DNA from 2 places in the Staphylococcus coagulans genome. Region 1 is predicted to be linked to the other one. Evidence: a T-box and tRNA genes for the amino acid it is inferred to sense, from the RefSeq annotation. Region 1 holds a T-box; the other holds one or more tRNA genes.
The links. A T-box is a leader RNA that pairs with one kind of tRNA and senses whether it is charged. The one in region 1 lies ahead of serS (serine--tRNA ligase), so its partner is inferred to be a tRNA-Ser.
Positions count from the first base shown of each region.

Region 2: it has a tRNA-Ser gene. The T-box ahead of serS (serine--tRNA ligase) is inferred to sense a tRNA for this amino acid. The anticodon was not compared.

Region 1 is NZ_CP092966.1:30,925-43,608, forward strand. Features, by position in the region: gene dnaN (DNA polymerase III subunit beta) at 1-657, shown strand, start outside; gene KM149_RS00170 (DsbA family protein) at 848-1,549, shown strand; gene yaaA (S4 domain-containing protein YaaA) at 1,659-1,898, shown strand; gene recF (DNA replication/repair protein RecF) at 1,895-3,010, shown strand; gene gyrB (DNA topoisomerase (ATP-hydrolyzing) subunit B) at 3,034-4,956, shown strand; gene gyrA (DNA gyrase subunit A) at 4,992-7,622, shown strand; gene KM149_RS00195 (NAD(P)H-hydrate dehydratase) at 7,752-8,594, opposite strand; gene hutH (histidine ammonia-lyase) at 9,024-10,526, shown strand; T-box leader at 10,573-10,772, shown strand; gene serS (serine--tRNA ligase) at 10,851-12,131, shown strand; gene KM149_RS00210 (YceI family protein) at 12,204-12,684, shown strand, end outside.
Region 2 is NZ_CP092966.1:2,385,058-2,397,741, reverse strand. Features, by position in the region: gene KM149_RS11540 (ATP-binding cassette domain-containing protein) at 1-1,046, opposite strand, end outside; gene KM149_RS11535 (YibE/F family protein) at 1,266-2,021, opposite strand; gene KM149_RS11530 (YibE/F family protein) at 2,018-3,124, opposite strand; gene gltC (glutamate biosynthesis transcriptional regulator GltC) at 3,136-4,014, opposite strand; gene gltB (glutamate synthase large subunit) at 4,136-8,638, shown strand; gene KM149_RS11515 (glutamate synthase subunit beta) at 8,651-10,126, shown strand; tRNA gene KM149_RS11510 (tRNA-Ser) at 10,183-10,275, shown strand; RNA gene ffs (signal recognition particle sRNA large type) at 10,702-10,971, shown strand; gene KM149_RS11500 (GNAT family N-acetyltransferase) at 11,073-11,606, shown strand; gene dnaX (DNA polymerase III subunit gamma/tau) at 11,673-12,684, shown strand, end outside.

The DNA.
Region 1 (12,684 bases):
CCAGTCCTTACAGGTGTAAACTGGCTTATACAAGAAAATGAATTAATATGCACGGCGACTGATTCACACCGCTTGGCTGTAAGAAAGTTGAAACTTGAAGACGAAGAAATTGGTGATAAAAATGTCATTATTCCAGGTAAAGCTTTAGCAGAATTAAATAAAATTATGACAGAGAGCGAAGAGCATATTGATATTTTCTTTGCATCAAATCAAGTATTGTTTCGTGTCGGTAACGTAAACTTTATTTCACGCTTACTAGAGGGACACTATCCTGATACATCGCGCTTGTTCCCAGAAAACTACGAAATCAAATTAGCATTAGATAATTCTGATTTTTATCATGCCATTGACCGTGCTTCTCTATTAGCAAGAGAAGGTGGCAACAATGTCATTAAATTAAGTGCAGGCGATGAGCAAGTGGAACTTTCATCTACATCACCTGAAATTGGGACAGTGAAGGAAGAAGTTACTGCAAACGAGGTTGAAGGTGGTAACTTAAAAATCTCTTTTAACTCAAAATACATGATGGATGCTTTAAAAGCGATCGATAATGACGAAGTTGAAGTCGAATTTTTCGGTACGATGAAACCTTTTATTTTAAAACCAAAAGATGATGACACCGTTACACAATTAATTTTACCGATACGTACTTACTAAATAATTTAAAAAGCCTATGATACAAAACGCAGTTGGACTTAACCAACTGCGTTTTTTGTGTGACTTAACAGCTCAGTTTCCATACGTAAAGTTAGTAAAAAATAAAGTCATTTGAATCGTTCGCGCGTGTAATATTCAAAGCAGCCTGATTTTAGTATAATTAAAAGATAATGTGATGGAGGATTGGAATATGAAAAGTAAATGGCCTTTAATTTTAACAATTATAGTGGTACTCGCAATTGTAATAGCAATCATTATTAGAATGAGTACACATGATTCAGCCCCTAATACAGCGCGTCAAAATGAAAAAGAAATGGTGACAGACACCCAATCACAACCACATCAAGGCGCAAAAGAGAATAAAATTGTAATTGTGGAATATGGTGATTTTAAATGCCCTTATTGTGGTGCATTTGAACGTAACATTAAGCCACAACTGCAAAAAGAATATATTGATACGCAAAAAGTACAATTTCGCTACGTTAACGTCTTAATACATGGAGAAGAGTCTGAATTAAGTGCAAAAGCTGCATTAGCAGTAAATCAGTATGCACCGAACCAATATTGGGCGTTTCACAAACTTTTATATCAAGGTCAACCGTCGAATAAAGATGACGTGACTACAAAACATTGGTTAACAGATAATTTTATTCAACAACAACTAAAAAAATTAGACTTGTCACCTAAACAATTAGAAAAGATTACTTCGGCATATCGAGACAAAAATGGAGAAATCGCTAAAAAAGCGCAAAACGATAATCACTTAGCTAAAAAGTATAAAGTGCCACAAGTGCCATCGTTGTATATCAACGGTGAACCAATAGAAGATACTAAGGATTTTGACACGATTAAATCTAAAGTTGATCAAGTGATTAAGGATCAAAAGTCCTAACGCATGATTGGTCATTCATCATTTGTTCCACATGAAACTTTTACTCGAAAATTGCCTTCTGTACATGAAATTTTTGCGATAAAACGGTATAATATATAGGTGAGCAAATATGAATGGAGTGATTAAATTGGCTGAGGAAGTAATTGTTGATGGTGAACTCACTTTAGGACAATTTTTAAACTATGAAGGCATCATTGAATCAGGAGGACAAGCGAAGTGGTTTTTAAGTGAATATGATGTTTTCTTGAATGGCGAGCATGAATCGCGTCGTGGCAAAAAGTTACATGACGGGGACCGTATAGAAATTCCTGAAGTAGGTTCATATATCATCAAATTCGGTGAGCAATGAAACTTAAAACACTCCAATTAGAAAACTATCGAAATTACGAAGAGATATTGCTTCAATGTCATCCTGAAGTCAATATTTTAATTGGTGAAAATGCACAAGGAAAAACCAATCTGTTGGAATCTATTTACACCTTAGCCTTGGCGAAGAGTCATCGTACAACGAATGATAGGGAATTAATTCGTTTTAATACTGAGTATGCTAAAATAGAGGGTGAGCTCAGTTTTCGCCACGGTACGATGCCGCTCACAATGTTTATCACGAAAAAAGGTAAAAAGGTAAAAGTCAATCATTTAGAGCAAAGTCGTTTGACGCAGTATATAGGCCATTTGAATGTGGTCCTTTTTGCGCCTGAAGACTTAAATATTGTCAAAGGTGCACCACAAGTGAGAAGACGTTTTATCGATATGGAACTTGGGCAAATTTCAAACTTATATTTAAATGATTTATCGCAATATCAACGTATTTTGAAACAACGCAATCACTATTTAAAACAGTTGCAAATGAAACAGACGAAAGATACGACGATGTTAGAAGTACTGAATCAGCAATTTGCTGAATATGCAGTGAAAGTAACACAACGGCGAGCACAATTTATTGCAGAGCTAGAAACTTTAGCAGAGCCCATTCATTCAGGTATTACGAATGGTCGCGAAGCTTTGACATTAAAATATTTACCTAGTATCAAAATGGAAGACACCTCGCAAACAGAGGCAGTCTTAATTCAAAAAGTATTTGAAGACCTTCAAAGTCAACTGAATCGTGAAATCGAGCGCGGTGTGAGTTTACATGGACCACACCGTGATGATTTAGCTTTTCAAGTGAATGGCATGGACGCACAAATTTATGGCTCTCAAGGTCAACAACGGACAACGGCGCTTTCGATTAAGTTAGCAGAAATTGAATTAATGAATCAAGAAGTGGGGGAATACCCCATTTTATTACTTGATGACGTTTTAAGTGAACTAGATGATGCACGTCAAACGCATCTTTTAAGTACAATTCAGCATAAAGTTCAAACATTTGTGACAACCACTTCGGTAGATGGTATTGATCATGAAATTATGAAAAACGCGAAGATATATCAAATTGCACAAGGAAATATTAAGCAGTAGGAAGAAAGTGAAGGTGGGAAGCATTGGCTGATGTGAACAACTCGGAAAATTATGGTGCGAGTCAGATTCAAGTTTTAGAAGGACTTGAAGCGGTACGTAAGCGACCAGGTATGTATATTGGTTCTACTTCAGAACGTGGTCTACATCATCTTGTTTGGGAAATTGTCGATAACAGTATTGATGAAGCACTTGCAGGATATGCGGATGATATTGAAGTGATCATCGAAAAAGACAATTGGATTAAAGTTACAGATAATGGACGCGGTATTCCTGTCGATATTCAAGAAAAAATGGGACGTCCTGCTGTAGAAGTTATTTTAACTGTATTACACGCTGGTGGGAAATTTGGCGGCGGTGGCTATAAAGTTTCAGGTGGTTTACACGGTGTAGGTTCATCTGTTGTAAATGCATTAAGTGAGACGTTAGAAGTTTACGTTCATAGAAATGGACGTATTCACCATCAAGCCTACCACATGGGTGTACCTGCATTTGATTTGAAACAAATTGGTGATACAGATCAAACAGGAACGGTTATTCGTTTTAAGGCAGATGAAACGATATTCCAAGAAACGACAGTGTATAACTATGAAACTTTGCAAAAACGTATTCGTGAATTAGCCTTTTTAAATAAAGGTATCCGTATTACGCTCAGAGACGAGCGTGACGAAGAAGAAATTCGTGAGGATAGTTACCACTATGAAGGTGGAATAAAGTCGTATGTCGAGCTTATAAACGAGAATAAAGAGCCATTACATGAAGAACCTATTTATGTTCATGAGACACGCGATGACATTGAAGTCGAAATCGCTATTCAATATAACAGTGGTTTTGCGACAAATTTACTGACTTACGCAAATAATATCCACACATATGAAGGTGGGACGCATGAAGATGGCTTTAAACGTGCGTTAACGAGAGTGTTAAATAATTATGGATCTCAAAATAAGTTAATCAAAGATGAGAAAGAACGCTTGTCAGGTGAAGATACGCGAGAAGGTTTAACTGCTATCGTTTCCATCAAGCATGGAGACCCTCAGTTTGAAGGACAAACAAAAACAAAATTAGGCAACTCTGAGGTTCGTCAAATTGTTGATCGCGTATTCTCAGAGCTTTTTGAACGTTTCTTATACGAGCATCCACAAATTGGACGAATTATCATCGAAAAAGGGATTATGGCTTCTCGTGCACGTATCGCTGCGAAAAAAGCGCGTGAAGTCACACGTCGTAAGTCTGCGCTTGATATTTCAAGCTTGCCAGGTAAGTTAGCAGACTGCTCAAGTAAAGATCCATCTGAAAGTGAGATTTTCTTAGTAGAGGGTGACTCTGCCGGGGGGTCTACAAAATCAGGTCGAGACTCACGTACGCAAGCAATATTACCTTTAAGAGGGAAAATTTTAAACGTTGAAAAAGCACGTTTAGATAAGATTTTGAATAACAACGAAATTCGTCAAATGGTCACTGCATTTGGAACAGGTATCGGCGGAGAGTTCGATATTTCAAAAGCCCGTTACCATAAGATTGTCATTATGACTGATGCGGATGTCGACGGTGCACATATTCGGACGCTTTTATTGACGTTCTTTTATCGTTTTATGCGCCCACTTATTGAAGCTGGTTATGTTTATATCGCACAACCACCATTGTACAAGTTAACACAGGGGAAACAAAAATATTATGTCTTTAATGACCGTGAATTGGATAAATTAAAAGAAAGACTTAATCCAACGCCAAAATGGTCAATTGCACGTTATAAAGGTTTAGGGGAAATGAATGCAGACCAACTATGGGAAACAACAATGAATCCTGAAAACCGTGCAATGCTTCAAGTGACTTTAGATGATGCAATCGAAGCGGATCAGACATTTGAAATGTTGATGGGCGATGTCGTCGAAAATCGTCGTCAGTTCATTGAAGATAATGCCGTATATGCCAACCTAGATTTCTAGAATGAGAATTGGAAAATGAGAAGGAGGATATCTTGATGGCTGAAACACCTGAATCAAGAATTAATGAACGTAATATCAGCAAAGAGATGCGAGAATCGTTTTTGGATTATGCCATGAGTGTTATTGTGTCTCGTGCTTTGCCAGATGTCAGAGATGGTTTAAAACCTGTACATCGTCGTATTTTATACGGCCTCAATGAGCAAGGTATGACGCCAGACAAACCGTATAAAAAATCTGCCCGTATCGTAGGGGATGTAATGGGTAAATATCATCCACATGGGGACTCTTCTATTTATGAAGCAATGGTCCGTATGGCACAGGATTTCAGCTATCGTTATCCACTTGTAGATGGACAAGGTAACTTTGGTTCTATGGATGGTGACGGCGCAGCAGCAATGCGTTACACTGAAGCGCGTATGACAAAACTTGCCTTAGAACTGTTACGTGATATTAATAAAGATACGATTGATTTTATTGATAACTATGACGGAAATGAACGCGAACCAAGTGTGTTACCGTCACGTTTCCCAAATTTACTGGTTAACGGGGCTTCAGGGATTGCGGTAGGTATGGCAACGAATATCCCACCACACAATATGCGCGAAGTCATTGATGGTGTCCTAAGTTTAAGTCATAATCCAGACATTACCATTAATGAATTAATGGAAAATATTCAAGGCCCAGACTTCCCAACGGCAGGCTTAATTCTAGGCAAAAGTGGTATTCGACGTGCGTATGAAACAGGCCGTGGCTCTATTATTATGAGAGCTAAAGCTGAAATTGAATCACGTGGTGGAGGCCGTGAACGTATCGTTGTGACGGAAATTCCATTCCAAGTCAATAAAGCACGTATGATTGAAAAAATTGCTGAATTAGTACGCGATAAAAAAATTGAAGGCATTACAGATTTACGTGATGAAACGAGTTTACGTACAGGGGTTCGTATCGTTATTGATATTCGTAAAGATGCGAATGCAAGTGTGATATTGAACAACTTGTATAAACAAACGCCCCTTCAAACTTCATTTGGTGTCAATATGATTGCGCTCGTTAACGGTAGACCGAAATTAATTAATTTGAAACAAGCGTTGTATCACTATTTAGAGCACCAAAAAGAAGTAGTTCGTCGTCGCACAGCTTATAACTTACGTAAAGCAAAAGACCGTGCGCATATACTAGAAGGTTTAAGAATTGCACTAGATCATATCGATGAGATTATTACAATTATTCGAGAATCTGAAACAGATAAGGTGGCAATGGAAAGCTTGCAATCACGTTTTGAACTTTCTGAACGTCAAGCCCAAGCAATTCTTGATATGCGTTTAAGACGTCTGACAGGCTTAGAACGAGATAAAATTGAAAACGAATATAACGAACTTCTTGCTTATATTGAAGAATTAGAAGCAATCTTAGCAGATGAAGAAAAGTTATTAGCACTTGTTCGTGAAGAGCTTACCGAAATTAAAGAAAAATATGGTGATGACAGACGTACTGAAATTCAACTTGGCGGTATAGATCAACTTGAAGATGAAGATCTTATTCCAGAAGAACAAATCGTTATTACATTGAGTCACAATAACTATATCAAACGTTTACCGGCATCAACATATCGCTCACAAAATCGTGGTGGTCGTGGTGTACAAGGTATGAATACGTTAGAAGATGATTTTGTGAGTCAGTTGGTTACAACGAGTACGCACGACCATATCTTGTTCTTTACGAATAAAGGTCGGGTCTACAAACTCAAAGGTTATGAAGTGCCAGAACTCTCACGTCAGTCTAAAGGTATTCCTATTGTGAATGCGATAGAACTTGAAAGTGACGAAAATATCAGCACAATGATAGCTGTTAAAGATTTAGAGTCTGAAGAAGACTTCCTTGTATTTGTAACAAAAAAAGGTTTGATTAAACGTTCTGCATTGAGTAACTTTAACCGTATCAACCGTAATGGTAAGATTGCGATTAAATTTAGAGATGATGATGAGTTAGTAGCTGTACGTTTAACTGATGGCGAAAAACATATTCTTATTGGTACAGCTGATGCTTCTCTTATCCGCTTTAAAGAAACAGATGTACGTTCCATGAGTCGTATCGCAGCGGGCGTCAAAGGGATTAAGCTTCGCGATGGTGACGAGGTTATTGGCTTAGGCGTTACGAATGAGGAAAGTCATGATGAGATTTTAGTAGTCACTGAAAAAGGTTACGGTAAACGTACCTCTATTGAAGAGTACCGTTTGTCTAACCGTGGTGGTATGGGTGTTAAAACGGCCAAATTGACAGAGCGAAACGGTCAACTCGTATGTATTGCAACGGTTGAAGGTGATGAAGATTTAATGGTTGTTACAAACCAAGGTGTGATTATTCGTATGGAAGTGAGCGATATTTCAGTGAATGGACGTATGGCTCAAGGTGTACGTTTAATTCGCCTAGATGATGAACAGTTTGTATCTACAGTGGCTAAAGTGAAAAAAGAACCAGAAAATCTTGAAGCGGAAAATGATGAACTAGAATCAGAGACAGAGACTGTTATTGAAGACGATGTACCTGGTGCTACAATTCATACAGAAGCGCCTGAAGTGAGCGACAACGACACAGAAGAACGAGAAACGTTAAGACAAGATTTTATGGATCGTGTTAATGAAGATATTGAAAATGAAGATGAATAAAATGAGATAAATTAAGAAGCGACGATGATTCTATTGGGAATCACCGCCGCTTCTTTTTTAATTGAACAGAGTCATGAAAACAGCATCAAAGGATTTCGACCGCTTCATGCATTAACGAAGAATGATATTTTAATCTTCCAATTGTTTCATTGCATAAGGAATTTCGTCAATCATTCTTGAAGGGGGTACAACATACATCTCCTGAGAAAGTTTTTCTCCTATATAACTATGTGTGTATGTGGCACTGGTAATTGCATCAACAAGATTGTCAAATTGACCTACAAAGCTTGTTATCATTCCAGCAAGGGTATCCCCCATTCCGCCTGTCGCCATCGCAGGGTTGCCAATTTGTAATTGATATTCTTCGTCTTTAAAGAAAATTTCTGTTCCATGTTTCTTTAGGACAACTGTGCCCCCAAGACGATCGACGGCTTCTCGATTTCGTTCATAAGTTTGTTCTTCTATTGGAATGCCACTCAAACGCTCCCACTCTTTCTGATGTGGTGTGTAGATGACATTGCAAGCTGGAATTTCAGGTTTTAATTTACTTACAATTGATATCGCATCGCCATCCACAATGAGCGTATGGTGGGGTTGAATATTTTGTAAAAGGAATGTCATCGCATTATTGCCTTTAAAATCAAGACCCAAACCTGGACCAATTAAAATACAATCTGAAACTTCAATCATCTTTGTCAGTTTTTTCGTATCATTAATATCTATGACCATCGCCTCTGGACAGCGCGAATGAAGTGCAACATGATTTGTTGGATGAGTTGCGACTGTAATTAATCCACCACCACTGTAAACACACGCACGTGCTGCAATCATAATCGCACCACCAAGATTGGCATTGCCACCAATTAAGAGTATACGACCGTAGTCTCCTTTATGCGTGTCACGCTTACGTTTAGGTATGCTGACAGCTGACAATGTTTTCACGTTTGTGACCCTCCTATCTGGAAATTCCATTATTACAACAAGATATATTATACCTGGTTTGTCCTTTCGTCAATACCAATTCAAAGCTTCTAGAATGCGGTCATGCTTACCGGCAATAGGAAAGGCTGATGTCATGCGGTTAGCCTTTAGATATTTTTATCATTTTGAGCTCAAAATGCTGAATAGAATTAATATATCGCTTTCACTCAAATGAATTTCGTCTTCGGTTCGACCTTGTACTAAAAGAGAATAATTAAGTCTCTTCTTATTTGTTTAACACGTTAAAAGATTAATTTAATACCATGTTACGAATATTATGAAAACTATTGTTTAAGCGATTTAAGAATCCTATACTGATTATTAAGTGTGATGGGGATGGGACAGCATCAAAAGTGAGTAGACGAGCAAAAAGATGTCCGATGCGCATCAAAGGCTAATATATGATAGGGGTGGATAATGATGACTTTACGTCTAAATGGGGATCAACTCACAATTGAAGTGATTCGCCAATTTCTAGCTACTGGGGATCAAATTGAAATTAGTGAAGAGGCACGTGAGCGTGTCAAAAGAAGCCGTGCGATTGTGGAGCGCATTATTGAAAATAAGGAAACAGTGTACGGGATTACGACAGGCTTTGGGTTATTCAGTGACGTATTAATTGATCAACAAAAATATAATGAATTACAAGTCAATCTGATTCGTTCACATGCTTGTGGGATCGGTCAACCTTTTGCGCAACGTGTCGCTTTAGTGATGATGGTCTTACGTCTTAATACTTTATTGAAAGGTCATTCTGGTGTCACAACTGACCTAGTTGATCAGCTTGTCTTTTTTATTAATAATCGAATCATTCCAGTGATTCCGCAACAAGGTTCTTTAGGCGCATCGGGTGATTTAGCGCCATTGTCTCATCTCGCTTTAGCTTTAATCGGAGAAGGCAAAGTCGAATACCAAGGTGAGGTTTTAGACAGCTCGGATGTCTTAAAACGTCTTGACCGCAATCCTTTGGCACTTCAAGCTAAAGAAGGCTTAGCATTGATAAATGGAACACAAGCTATGACTGCACAAGGTGTGATTACATTCATTGAGACAGAGAGTCTTGCTTATCAAGCAGAATGGGTAGCTGCTTTAACACATCAAGCTTTGAATGGTATTACAGATGCTTATCATGAAGCGGTACATAGAGTGCGTAATTTCGAAGAGCAAGTCGCGGTAGCAGGACGGATGTTAGACTGGTTGGAAGGCTCCCAATTGACTACACGCCAAGGGGAAATTCGTGTCCAAGATCCTTATACATTACGTTGTATTCCTCAAATTCATGGGGCCAGCTTTCAAGTCTTCAATTACGTACGTGAAAAATTAGAATTTGAAATGAATGCAGCGAATGATAATCCGCTCATCTTTGATGAAAATGATGAAACCCGCGTGATTTCTGGGGGTAACTTTCACGGTCAACCTGTCGCATTTGCACTCGACTTTTTAAAAATTGGAACAAGCGAACTCGGTAATGTATCTGAAAGACGTCTTGAACGATTAGTTAATCCACAATTGAACGGTGGGCTCCCCCCTTTCTTAAGTCCTGAGCCAGGTCTACAAAGTGGCGCAATGATTATGCAGTATGCTGCAGCCAGCCTAGTATCAGAGAATAAAACATTAGCCCATCCAGCGAGTGTCGATTCTATCCCATCTTCGGCTAACCAAGAAGACCATGTATCCATGGGAACGATCGCCTCACGCCATGGTTATCAAATATTAGAAAATGTACGTCGTGTTATCGCAATTGAAGCAATTATTGCGCTTCAAGCCGTAGAATTTAAAAATGTGTCTCAATTATCACCTAAAACACATGAAAAGTTTACGGCTTTACGAAAAATTGTCCCTTCAATCAAGGAAGATCGTCAATTCCATCGAGATATTGAAAATGTAGCAAATTATTTACAAAATGTGGCATATCAGAATTAAGCTTGCTATTCAAAATTTTCTTTGATATATTAAATGTAAATTAATAGAGTACATTGTTTGTGGAATAAGTAATATAGGAATGGAATAAGAGAGTTTGTGGTTGGTGAAAACAAATGTACAGCACTATATGAAATCTATCCACGTATGTAAACAATTCGGGTCAAACCGTTAACTTTTGTAAGAGTGCAGACCATATGATGGTGTCTGTTAAATAGGGTGGCAACGCGTCAAAACCACGTCCCTTGTGTTGGGGATGTGGTTTTTTTATTTTCGTGATGTTTCCTCATCTTAAATTTTAAAAAACTTGTGAAAGGAAGTTGGCATATGTTAGACATTAAATTATTTAGAAGTGAGAAGGAAAAAGTGAAAGAGAAAATTGCTTTAAGAGGTATGGATCCTGCTGTTGTGGAAGAGGTTTTGACATTAGATCAGCAACGTCGTGACTTGATTCAACAAACAGAAGATTTAAAAGCAGAGCGTAATAAAGCATCACAACAAATCGCAGAAAAAAAACGAAGCAAAGAAAATGCAGATGATGCGATTAAAGCACAACGTGAAGTAGGGGAGAAAATTAAAGCGATTGATGCACAACTTAAAGAAGTTGACGATACTTTAAAAGACAAACTTTCTCGCATTCCTAACCTAATTCATGATGATGTCCCTGAAGGTAAAGATGACAGTGAAAATGTTGAGTTGAAAAAATGGGGCACACCACGTGAATTTAACTTTGAAGCGAAACCCCATTGGGATCTTGTAGAAACTTTAAAAATGGCTGACTTTGACCGTGCAGCACGCGTATCAGGCGCACGCTTTGTCTATTTAACAAATGATGGCGCAAAATTAGAACGTGCTTTAATGAACTTTATGATTACGATGCATACGACACAACATGGTTATTCAGAAATGATGGTACCTCAACTTGTAAATGCTAAAGCGATGTATGGTACAGGACAATTACCAAAATTTGAAGAAGATTTATTTAAAGTAGAAAAAGAAGGTCTTTATACGATTCCAACAGCAGAAGTGCCATTGACAAATTATTATAGAGATGAAATTATCCAGCCGGGTGTCTTACCTGAAAAATTCACAGGCCAATCTGCATGTTTTAGAAGTGAAGCGGGTTCTGCCGGACGTGACACTCGTGGACTCATTCGTTTGCATCAGTTCAATAAAGTAGAGATGGTTAGAATTGAAAAGCCAGAAGACTCATGGAATGCTTTGGAAGAAATGACGACTAATGCTGAAGCGATTCTTGAAGCGCTTCAATTACCTTATCGTCGTGTCATTTTATGTACAGGAGATATTGGTTTTGGTGCTAGTAAAACATATGATTTAGAGGTTTGGCTACCAAGTTACAACGACTACAAAGAAATTAGCTCTTGTTCAAACTGTACAGACTTCCAAGCGCGTCGTGCTAATATCCGTTTTAAACGTGATAAAGATGCAAAACCTGAATATGTTCATACATTGAACGGTTCTGGTCTAGCAGTAGGTCGTACATTTGCGGCTATTGTTGAAAACTACCAAAATGAAGACGGTACGATTACTGTACCAGAAGCGTTAGTGCCATTCATGGGCGGTCAAACTGTGATTGAGCCAAAGTAAATATAACATGATTGAATACGCATCTTTAGGGTAAATATTCTAGAGATGCGTATTTTTTAAGGAGGTATTTTAATGGCACATTTTAAAGTTGATCCAGCACATAGTCACGTGGGATTTGCAATTCAACATATGATGGTTAATACATTGAAAGGTCAATTTCATGACTATCAATTTGAGATTGAAGGCGATTTAGACGAGCCGACATCTTTACAAGCAAAAGGAACAATTCAAGTGAACTCTATCGATACGTATGTAAGAGATCGAGATGACCATTTGCAAAGCGAAGACTTTTTTGATGCAAAACAATACCCAGAAATTAAGTTTACAACAAAAACGATTGAGCCAGCGGGAGATCACTACAAAGCACAAGTTGAAGTGACGTTTAAAGGCCATACTCAAAATGAGGAATTTGAGCTTTATGTCAATGGTTCAGGTAAAAACCCTCTAAGTGGCGATACAAATGCTGGGTTTACGTTAAAAGGTGAACTTAACCGCGAAGACTACGGCCTTACTTATAATGCACCTTTAGAAACAGGCGGTGTCTTTATAGGTA
Region 2 (12,684 bases), 130 kb from region 1:
TTCAGGTGACGAATCAGTTTAATACGTTGTGATTCACCGCCAGATAATGTAGGCGTTTCACGGTTCAAGGTTAAATAATTGAGACCAATGTCATGTAAGGCCTGAAGCTGATTTTTTAATGGTGCAATAATGTAGGCGGCTTTGTCACTTTGAAGCTGTTCTAAAAAAGCGAGCGCTTCATCTATCGTTAATGCAGTAAAGTCTGCAATACTTAAGCCGTTGATTTTACAACTGAGCACTTTTGGATTGAGGCGTTGGCCGTGACAATCAGGACATGTATGTTGATGAACGACGCGCTGGACATCTTTTAGAAAGCGTTTTTTCTCAAAATTATCATTGATTAAAAACGAACGACGAAAACGATGAATTAATCCTTCAAATTTTGCAGTTTTAGGCCATTCTGGAGGGGGATTTTTCAAACGTGTTGGTTCTGTATATAGAAATGTATCAAACTCTTCAGGTGTATAATCTTTTAATTTTTTATCATTATCAAACAATCCAGAATAGCGATAACGCTTTCCTCGCCAACTGTCTGGCTTAAAAGAAGGAAAACGTATTGCACCTTCATTTAAAGAACGATTGAAATCAATCAATTCGTTCAAATCAATATCTTCAACATAGCCAAGTCCTTGGCATGTTTCACACATTCCGTTTGGGTGATTGAAAGAAAAAATATCAGAATATCCGACAAAAGGTTCACCGATACGGGACCATAATAAGCGTACAGAAGCGTAAATATCTGATATTGTACCCACTGTGGAGCGAGAATTGCCGCCGAGCCTTTTCTGGTTAATAACCATTGCGACAGGTAAGTTTTCAATTTGATCGACGGCTGGTTTTTCATATTGTGTGAGTTGATGTTGGATATAACTTGAATAAGTTTCGTTTAATAAGCGTTCGGATTCTGCTGCTATTGTATTAAAAACGAGTGACGACTTACCAGAACCAGATCTTCCTGTGACAACCGTCAACTGATGTTTAGGTATGTTGACGTGAATATCTTTTAGGTTGTTTTGTCGTGCACCGTGGATATGAATCGTTGTCATTATTTTTCACCTCGTCATAAGTTTTACCCGAAACGCGCTTCGATTAATAATTGAGCGGTTAAAAGGCATGAACCTGGGCATAAGTAGCATTCTAAACGCGCTTTTTTAGAGGGAGAAGGTTTAACTCAATATATACTCAAACAAGAAAAGGCGAGACCGGGAATGATGTCCCAGCCTCGAACCTGTTGCTTTACGCTTTTGAAATTGTATAAGGATGATTTAGTGGTGATATTGCTTCACTAACCATGCAGTAATAATAGAAGTGATTGGAATACAAACGGCTATGGCAATACCGCCTAATACGATAGTTACTAGTTCTTGTGCAAATAATTTCGCATTAATCAGATGACCGAAACTATAGTGTAAATTGAAAAACCAAAAGACGATTGTCATTGAGCCACCGAGTAATGCGAGATAAATCGTATTCGCTGAAGTGGCTAATATTTCACGTCCTACACGCATGCCTGATTGGAAGAGTTCACGCCTTGTCAATGAAGGGTTCGCTTCGTGTAACTCAAAAACAGGCGAGCTGATGGTAATGGCTAAGTCAATCACTGCAGCAATGACGGCGAGAATGACTGTAAAAATCATAAACTGCTCCATATCAATCCCAATATTCAATGAAAAGACATAGGTTTCGTCTTGCTCTTCTTGCGTAAAACCTTGTAAATGGCCCCAGTGAACGGAGAGATAAATCGCAGCAATCATTAATAAAGTCGTCACGATACTAGAAATGAACGCTGCAAGTGTCTTTATATTGAACTTGTTAAGTAGAAAAAGATTAATCACAGCGATGATGATACAAAAGACAAACGTGACTAAATAAATTGGCGCGCGAAATACGATAAATAATATCGCAATGAAAAGTACAATAAAATTTAAAAACAGTGTTAAAAACGAAACGATGCCACTGCGGCCTCCAAAAACGAGCATCAGTATGAGTAAAATTAAACTTAATATCACAATTGCGTTCATTGATGCTTGCCTCCTAACCATTTCAACCATACTTGCATGAGTAGGATTGTTAATGGAATTGTTAAGACGATACCTATACCGCCTGTAATGGCACGTGAAACTTCTAAAGACCAGTTCATAGAAATACTATAGGTGAGGGTATTCCCATTTTTTAAATAAAGTAAGAGCATTGGGAGGCTACCTGCGAGATAAGAAAATAATAAAATATTTGTCATTGTTCCCATGATATCCTGTCCGATATTACGGCCGGCCAAAACCCAACGCTCAGTTGAAATATGAGGCGCCCGTTGTAGCACTTCATACATACCACTAGATATTGTAATAGCCACGTCCATAACTGCGCCTAAAGTCCCTACCATAACAGAGGTTAAAAAGACTGTTTTAGGTTGAATTGTCAAAAAGCTCATGGTTTCATATTTAATCCCTTGGCTATTTGTGAGTGAAATAACAGACCATGCGATAAATATACAAATAAAGGTGCCTAACAATGTACTAAGAATGGTGACAACGGTACGCATAGACCAACCGATGACGAGCCAAAGCGTTAAGGTGGTTGCTATAACTATAGCTCCGGACATCAATAGAAACAAATTGAGATTCGTATTTGCGTGATACAGGCTAATGGCTAGTAAAATCGCAACAGAATTAATCAATAATGAAATAATCGATTGCAAGCCAATGCGGTGCCCCACAATGATTAGTGCAATGAGAAAGAAGCTTACAATTGTGACAATTACAGTATCGCGTTTCTTTTCGATAATAAAGTTATCTTTACCTGCTTTATCTATATGGAGTAGTACTTTATCGCCCACTTGGTAAGCCTGTGCTTCGGTTTGAGAAGCGTTATATAGGTGATCGACGTGTACAATTTGATCCTTTTTAGATGTATTTAAAACTTTAATTTTCAGGACATCATGATATTTAGTGTCTCGATTATGTTGATCATCAACAGATTTTTCGCTGTGATGTTGGTCGACATGAACGACTTCTCCAATCGGTATCCGATAAAAAGAGGTGTTCACTCGAGTGAAGAGAATTGCCAATAACGCGAGAATAATACAAATCGCGATAAAGTAATTCCATAAATGACGTTTTTGTTTCATAATAAGTCTCCTTAGTGATAAATCGAACGTTGTTGTGTATGGGTCATTATAATTTTAATGACCTCATTTAATAATGGTTTTTGTAAATCTCGTCGATATACAAGGTGAAATGTTTTTTTGATATCTGTATGTGACAATGAAATTTTTTTCCACTGTTGATTTTGACTATATAAGTTGATGAAAGCAGGTGCAAGTACAAAGCCTTTTTGATTTTGTAAAATAAATCGTGCAAATTGCGGATTATTAATGATATGTACGGGTGTCTCAGCATGTGTTGTTAAATATAATTTTAGGTCAGTAGGCAAAGGCTCGTGTATGTACAAAGATTGTTTGAGTATATAGCTGAGCGGTGGATTAGGAACGTTCATGATAGGAGCGTTTGTACCCCCATAAAGCACGTATGTTTCTTCAAAAAGGGGAAGGCTTTCTAGTGTATTATCATGAAAGGTTGCTGTTGTCAGGGCTAAGTCGATATCTTGTGATTGCAAGGAGGGTAAAGTTGTTTCTTCATCTAATAAGGTAGGTACAAGTGATAAAGCCAGTTCTGTTTCGATGGTTTGTAACACTTGTGGTAAAATTTGGCCAATTGAACCATTGACATAGCCAATTGTAAAAACGCTTTGCTTTTGTTGAACTTGTGTTTGAAATTGAGATAATGTGTGATCCACTTGCTCAAGTATCGATTGCGCATGTTTTAATAATTGTTTCCCCTCAGTCGTTAAGAAAATGTTGCGGCCACTACGATAAAAAAGCGAAGTTCCTAACTCGACTTCTAGGTTGTGCATATGTCGGCTAATTGCTGATTGTGCAACATTGAGTTCGAGTGCCGCTTCTGAAATATGTTCACGCTTAGCCACTTCTACAAAGTATTTCAACTGTTTAAGCTCCATAAATATTCCCCCTTCATTTTTATATTATCTCAAAATGAGATAGATTTCATCTCAAGTATATATTGATGTGATGAATAGGATTCCGCTATAGTTAGAATACTATTAAAGAGAGGTGTCAGAAATGTCTAATAATTCTAACTATACAAAAATTGGACTCTATGACAGTCGCGAAGAGCACGATGCATGTGGTATTGGGTTTTATGCCAACATGAATAATGAACGTTCACATGCTATTGTTGAAAAATCTTTAGAAATGTTACGCCGCTTAGATCATCGTGGAGGAATTAGCGCAGATGGTATTACTGGGGATGGCGCGGGCATTATGACTGAGATTCCATATCAATATTTTAACCAAGTGACATCATTTTCACTTCCTAAAGAGGGCGCCTATGCTGTTGGAATGATGTTTTCACGAGACTTGATTTCTGACACTCCACACGCGTCAGCACTTGCATCCATATTTGAAAGCGAAGGGTTGCAAGTGTTGGGCTATCGTGAAGTGCCTGTTGATATAACATGCTTGGCTACACGCGTAGCGGATACGATGCCAGCCATTCAGCAAATCTTTGTCTCAAACCAGAAGGCTCAAAATTTCGAGCGTGCCTTATATCTTTCTCGCAAACAGATTGAAAAATATAGTCATGAACAGGGATTGGGCCTTTATTTTACAAGCTTATCCCGTCGAACAATCGTTTATAAAGGATGGTTACGTTCAGATCAAATTAAACGTCTTTATATCGATTTACAACAACAAGACTATGTATCCAAGTTTGGTTCAGTACATTCCCGTTTCAGTACGAATACTTTTCCAAGTTGGGAACGCGCCCATCCGAATCGCTTGCTTATGCATAATGGTGAAATCAATACAATTAGAGGAAATGTGAATTGGATGCGTGCACGTCAACGTCGTTTAATCGAGACTATTTTTGGCGAAGAACATGAGAAAGTGGAAGAGATACTTGATGAAACAGGAAGCGACTCGGCAATTGTTGATAATGCGCTTGAATTTTTAAGTTTAGCGATGCCACCTGAGCAAGCAGCCATGCTACTCATTCCGGAACCTTGGCTATATAACAAAAGCAATGATCCGAAAGTTCGGGCCTTTTATGAATTTTATAGCTATTTAATGGAACCTTGGGATGGTCCAACTATGATTTCGTTTTGCGATGGCGACAAGCTAGGGGCACTTACAGATAGAAATGGTTTGCGTCCGGGTCGCTATACGATTACAAAGCAGAACGAAATTGTATTTTCTTCGGAAGTCGGTGTCGTTGATGTAGATGAAGCAGACGTAGCATTTAAAGGACAGTTGAACCCAGGAAAATTACTTTTAGTCGATTTTAATCAACATAAAGTGATTGAAAACTATGAACTGAAAACAACAATCGCACAACAATATCCGTACCAAGAATGGCTTGAAACACACCAACTTAACCTTAATTTGGAAACAATTCCTTATCAAGACGATAAATTATCAACAGACGAAGCTTTCGCGATGCAAAAGCGATATGGCTATACAAAAGAAGAACTAGATAAATATTTAACGGAATTAGTGTCAGGTGGTAAAGATCCTATCGGCGCGATGGGTTACGATGCCCCTTTAGCCGTGTTAAATCATCGGCCCGAGTCACTCTTCAATTACTTCAAACAGTTATTTGCGCAAGTGACAAATCCGCCGATAGATGCTTATAGAGAAAAAATTGTTACAAGTGAGCTCAGTTATTTAGGTGGAGAAGGAAACTTGTTGAATCCTAGTCCAGAGGCGTTACAACGCGTTCAGTTAAAGCATCCTGTGTTAACACATGCGCAATTGGATGAAGTTGCTAAAACACTAAAAACATCCTATCTTTCTACCGGATATACAGAGGGTCTAGAGACGGCATTAGAAGCGTTAGGGGATCATGTGGTTCAAGAAGTAAGACGCGGGGCGACAGTAATTGTATTAGATGACAGTGATGTTCGTCAAAGTGATACTTTTGCAATGCCTGCCTTATTGGCTTTAAGTGCTATACATCAACGCCTCATTCGTGAAAACTTACGAATGCAGACCAGCTTAGTGGTGAGTTCTGGGGAAACGCGTGAGGTACATCACCTCGCTTGTTTAGTTGGATATGGTGCGAATGCAGTAGTGCCTTATTTAGCACAACATACGGTTGCTGATTTAACGACCCAAGGACGTCTTGAGGGCACTGTTGCTGAAAATGTAGCACGTTATAATGCGGTACTGTCTGAAGGTCTGATTAAAGTGATGGCTAAAATGGGAATCTCAACGGTACAAAGTTACCAAGGGGCACAAATATTCGAGGCAGTAGGGTTATCTGAGAGACTGGTTGATCGATATTTTACGGGGACAACTTCGAAATTATCAGGTATTTCAATTGAAACTTTAGATGCAGAAAATAAAGCGCGTCAAACGGTGGAAGGTCAAACGCTTGACCCAGGAAGCACTTTCCAATGGCGCCAACAAGGACAACATCATACATTTAATCCGACAACAATACGATTGTTACAACATGCTTGTCGCGAGAATGACTATGCACAATTTAAAGCTTTTTCTAAAGTGGCGAATGAACAAACAAGTAGTCACATTCGTGATTTATTCACATTTAAAGCGCAACAATCAATTGATATTGAACAGGTGGAAGCGGTCGACGAAATTGTTAAACGCTTTAAAACAGGTGCAATGAGTTATGGTTCTATCTCTCAAGAAGCCCACCAAACGCTTGCAGAAGCCATGAATCAATTGGGCGGAAAAAGTAATAGTGGTGAAGGAGGAGAAGCACGCTCACGTTACGAAGAGAGAGAAGATGGCCGCGATTACAAAAGTGCGATTAAACAGGTTGCCTCAGGCCGTTTTGGGGTGACGAGCCATTATTTACAACATGCGAAAGAGATTCAAATTAAAGTTGCGCAAGGTGCTAAACCAGGGGAAGGGGGCCAGCTACCAGGCAGTAAAGTTTATCCGTGGATTGCAGAAGTTCGAGGTTCGACACCGGGAATCGGTTTGATATCACCACCCCCTCATCATGATATCTATTCTATAGAAGATCTTGCACAGTTAATTCATGATTTGAAAAATGTTAATCGTGATGCGGATATTACAGTTAAATTGGTTTCTAAATCTGGGGTCGGAACAATTGCGGCCGGTGTGGCAAAAGCATTTGCTGATAAAATTGTCATCAGTGGTTTTGATGGCGGAACAGGTGCTTCGCCGAAAACGAGTATTCAACACGCGGGATTGCCGTGGGAGCTAGGTCTTGCTGAAACACATCAAACCCTCATGTTGAATGATTTACGATCACGTGTCCGTTTAGAAACAGATGGAAAGTTATTAACAGGACGAGATGTCGCCTATGCTTGTATGCTTGGTGCTGAAGAGTTTGGATTTGCGACAGCGCCATTGGTCGTCCTAGGATGCATCATGATGCGTGTATGTCACAAAGATACTTGCCCAGTAGGTATTGCGACACAAAATGGTGATTTACGTAAGCTTTATACTGGTAAAGCGCAATATGTGGTTAATTATATGCGGTTTGTGGCCGAAGAATTAAGAGAAATCATGGCTGAATTAGGTGTTCGAACAGTGGATGAACTGGTTGGACGTACAGACTTACTCAAACGTTCTTCTGTCGCTTATCATCATCCTAAAGCAAGAGAGATGAAATTAGAAACTTTACTTCATCAAAATGAAGGTACACGTACAAAAGTGATTGAACAACAGCATGGATTAGAACATGGTTTTGACTTGAACCAGTTGTTGCCAGCCGCAAAACCATATATTGAAGCAGGAACACACTTTGTCGGACAATTTGAAATTGTAAATGAACAACGTAATGTGGGCGTGATCACAGGTAGTGAAATTACGCGGAATTACGGTTTGAAAGGTTTGCCAGAGGATGCCATTGTTGCAAAAACGACAGGACATGGTGGTCAAAGTTTAGGGGCATGGATGCCGAAAGGTTTGACACTTCAACATACTGGAGATGCAAATGACTATGTAGGTAAAGGGCTATCAGGTGGTAAGATTGTCATCGATGCACCGAATGTTGCACGTGAAAATGAAATTATTGTAGGTAACGTTTGTTTTTACGGTGCGACGCAAGGAGAAGCTTATATTAATGGTCGCGCGGGCGAACGTTTTTGCATTCGTAATAGTGGTGTCCACGTTGTCGTCGAAGGTGTAGGAGACCATGGTCTTGAATATATGACAGGAGGCCGTGTGGTCATTTTAGGTGATGTGGGTAAAAACTTTGGTCAAGGTATGAGTGGTGGCGTGAGTTACATTTTCCCATCAGATGTTGCTACTTTCAAAGCACAAAATCAATTGGATTCACTTGATTTTGATGAAGTTGTGGATGAGGAAGAGAAAGAAATGCTAAAAGCGATGATTCAACGTCACTTGAAATATACAGACAGTCAAAAAGCGGCTGCCATTTTATCTGATTTTGATGCGAAATTAAAAGCATGTGTAAAAGTAATTCCTAAAGATTATAAGAAAATGGTGCAAAAAATTCACTATCATCAGCAACGGACGACTTCACAGGATGAAGCGCTATTAGCTGCTTTCAATGATAATGGATCTATAGAAGAAACTACGCAAGAAGAACGTATTCCAGTGTACTAAAGGAGGCTAACTATGGGTGAATTTAAAGGTTTTATGAAATATCACAAACAAAAGCTCGCGGAAGTTCCTTTAACAACACGTATTGAAAACTATGAAGCATATCAATCACGTTTTACAAAAGGAGAGGCACAACAGCAAGGGGCGCGTTGCATGGATTGTGGTACGCCATTCTGTCAGGTCGGTGAACTCGTAGGACGTGAAACTGTTGGTTGTCCACTCGGGAACTATGTACCTGAGTGGAATGATCTCACATACCGCGGTGACTTTAAAAATGCTTATGCGCGTTTATCAGAAACAAATAATTTTCCTGACTTTACAGGGTACGTTTGCCCTGCACCTTGTGAAGCATCATGTGTAATGAAGATTAATCGCGAATCTGTCGCTATTAAAGGTATTGAAAGAACAATCATTGATGAAGCGTTTGAGCAAGGATGGGTCAAAGCACGTCAACCAGAACAACGACGAGATGAAAAAATTGCGATCATCGGAAGCGGCCCGGCTGGGTTAGCTGCCGCTGAAGAGCTCAACGCATTAGGATATACCGTAGTCGTTTATGAAAAAAATGCGAGACCCGGCGGCTTGCTGACTTATGGTATCCCTAATATGAAACTAGATAAAAAGGTCGTATTTCGACGCGTTCGTTTGTTAGAAGAAGCGGGTATCACATTTAAATGTAATGTGGAAGTTGGAAAAGACATTACTAAAAGTGAATTGGATCAACAATATGATGCCATTGTTGTTTGTACAGGTGCTGAAAAAGCACGTGACTTACCACTAGAAGGACGTATGGAACAAGGTATTCACTTCGCAATGGACTATTTAACTGAACAAACACAACTTTTATTAGGCGAGTTGGATACACAAACGATTACAGCAAAAGGGAAAAAGGTAGTCGTCATCGGTGATGGAGACACAGGTGCCGACTGTGTCGCAACTGCATTACGAGATGGCTGTGAATCTATTGTTCAATTTAACCGTAAAGCTCGAAAACCAGAACGTTTTGAAATGAATTACAGTTGGCCATTAGAGCAACCTGTATTGAAAAAAGATTATGCGCACCAAGAGTATGAAGCAAAATATGGTCAAGAACCCCGTGCATATGGTATTCAAACGATGCGCTTTGATTTGGATGGAAACGGAAATGTGCGCGGTATATACGCGCAAGTCCAACAAGATAGAGCTGACGGTACAATCGTAGGTGATGATCGAGAAATTTTTATCCCTGCGAATCTTGTGTTACTTGCGATTGGTTTTGAAGGTGTAGAACCTCGGCTTGCACATGCCTTAAATTTGAAAGTAGAACGACAAAAAATAGTGGCTGATACTAAGGATTATCAGACAAATCAAGCGAAATACTTTGCAGCTGGTGATGCACGAAGAGGTCAAAGTTTAGTCGTTTGGGCAATCAAAGAAGGGCGTGAAGTGGCTGCTTCAGTCCATCAATATATTAATGATATTAATGAAAAAAGTTTTGTATCATTTTTGTAAAATTCTTGTTGACAATGTGAACGAGCTATAATAATATATTTATGTGCTCGTTACACGGAGGAATACCCAAGTCTGGCTGAAGGGATCGGTCTTGAAAACCGACAGGGGCTTAACGGCTCGCGGGGGTTCGAATCCCTCTTCCTCCGCCATTATAAGTAAAATCCAAGACTAATAGATATAAAAGCCAAACACTCAATGCGGTTGAATGTTTGGCTTTTTTGTATTTAAAAATGAGGCGTATCATTGGTGCGCTTATGAGTAGAGATTTTCCATTATCTTTTGGATGACGCGCGGTTGCGCTTTGATTGCGTTATAAAGATATACAACTTGTATAGCATGGGCTTTTAAAACTGCTGGAGCAAATACGATTTTAAATATATGTAAAAAGTTTTTAAATCATCAACTGATGAGTGAGCAGAGACAACGTGTCACGTGAAACATATTTTTAAGCCTGTTGTTTTTTAGAAGGCAAACACCCATGTAACAATGCATCAATATATATGAATCAATTTTGATACATGAATCTAGATACTCTGCTTGCATTTTTATTAAAAGGTATAGTATTATTAAATATGCCGTGCTAAGCGGGGAGGTAGCGGTTCCCTATTCTCGAAATCCGCTTTATGCGAGGTCGAATTCCTTTGTCGCGGATATGTATTTGTGAAGTCTGCCCAGAGCACGAGGTGTTTGAAGATTTCGGTCCTATGCAATATGAACCCATGAACCATGTCAGGTCCTGACGGAAGCAGCATTAAGTGGATTCTCATATGTGCCGTAGGGTAGCCGAGATTTAGCTGTCGACTCTGGTAACGTTTGTGATGCGTATTCTACACAAAGGTGCACGGCATTATTATTTTTAAAATTGTATTTTCGATTAATAGATGTGTGAGTAACTTTTGAAGAGTTGCTCTTTTTTTATATATGAATAATGTAAGGAGGTTAACGGATGTCCGTATTTATTAGTACACCAACAGAAACTGACTATGAACCCTCTTATGAAATGATTGCTGAAGCTTTTAAGGATGTACCGCATTCAACGCATCGTGAGCATGAATGGGTGAAACGTTTACGTATGTCACCCAACTATCATTTTGAGTTGGAAGTTATCGCCAAAACAGAAGATGGCACATTGATTGGACATGCGATGTGTACAGAGGTCAAAATTCAAAACGAAGACAAGACCTATACTGCGCTTGCACTCGCACCGCTCGCAGTTGTAAAGGCATATCGTAATAAAGGATTGGGGAAAGCCCTCGTTCAAGCTTTGGAAGAACGTGCACTTTCTGAAGAATATACAACGATTCTCGTTTTAGGCGATGGGACTTACTATGAAAAATTAGGCTATGAAGTTGCTGGAAATTATGATATCTATTTGCCGCCTCAAATGGGTGAAACTGAGCTACATGTGAAATTTTTGTGGGATGCTTTAGCAGATTTACCCAATGGAACAGTGATCTATCCATCAGAATTTTTGAAGTAACTTTGCGCCATACAAACGAGATTGAACATGATATAATGAAGTCATTGTTAGTTCGGAGGTGCCAAAGTGGATTATCAAGCATTATACCGTATGTTTCGTCCGCAAAGTTTTGATGATGTAGTCGGGCAAGAACATGTGACCAAAACCTTAAAAAATGCAATTGCAAAAGGGAAACAATCCCACGCTTATATCTTTAGTGGTCCGCGTGGTACAGGAAAAACGAGTATTGCAAAAATTTTTGCTAAAGCCATCAATTGTGAAGTGAGAGAAGATGGAGAACCCTGTAATGAATGTGCGACATGCAAAGGCATCACACAAGGTTCTAATTCAGATGTCATCGAAATTGATGCCGCGAGTAATAATGGCGTAGATGAAATCCGTAATATTCGAGACAAAGTCAAATATGCACCGAGTGAATCAAAATATAAAGTGTACATTATTGACGAGGTCCATATGCTGACAACAGGCGCGTTCAATGCACTGTTGAAAACATTGGAAGAGCCTCCTGCACATGCAATCTTTATTTTGGCTACAACAGAACCGCATAAAATTCCACCTACAATTATTTCGAGGGCGCAACGTTTTGATTTTAAAGCCATTCATTCAGATCGAATTGTAGACCGTTTGAGATACGTTGCCGAACAACAGGCGCTCGATTACGATGGGGAAGCTCTTGAGTTTATCGCTAAAGTATCAGAAGGCGGTATGAGAGATGCTTTAAGTATTATGGATCAAGCGATTGCTTTCGGTGATGAGCGATTAACTTTGAAGGATGCTTTGGATGTTACAGGGAGTCTAGATGAGTCCGATCTAAATGCACTCTTTCAAGATGTTGTACAAGGTCATGTTCATGATGCGTTTGAACGTTATCATCAATTTGTTAGTGAAGGTAAAGAGGTTAATCGTTTAATCAATGACATGATTTATTTTGTAAGAGACACGATTATGGCTAAAACAACAAATCAGTCGATGACGTTAGATGCCTTGGCTGGATTTGACTTAGAAGTTTTATATAAAATGATTGATGTCATTAATGATACATTAGTGTCAATTCGATTTAGCGTGAATCAAAATGTAC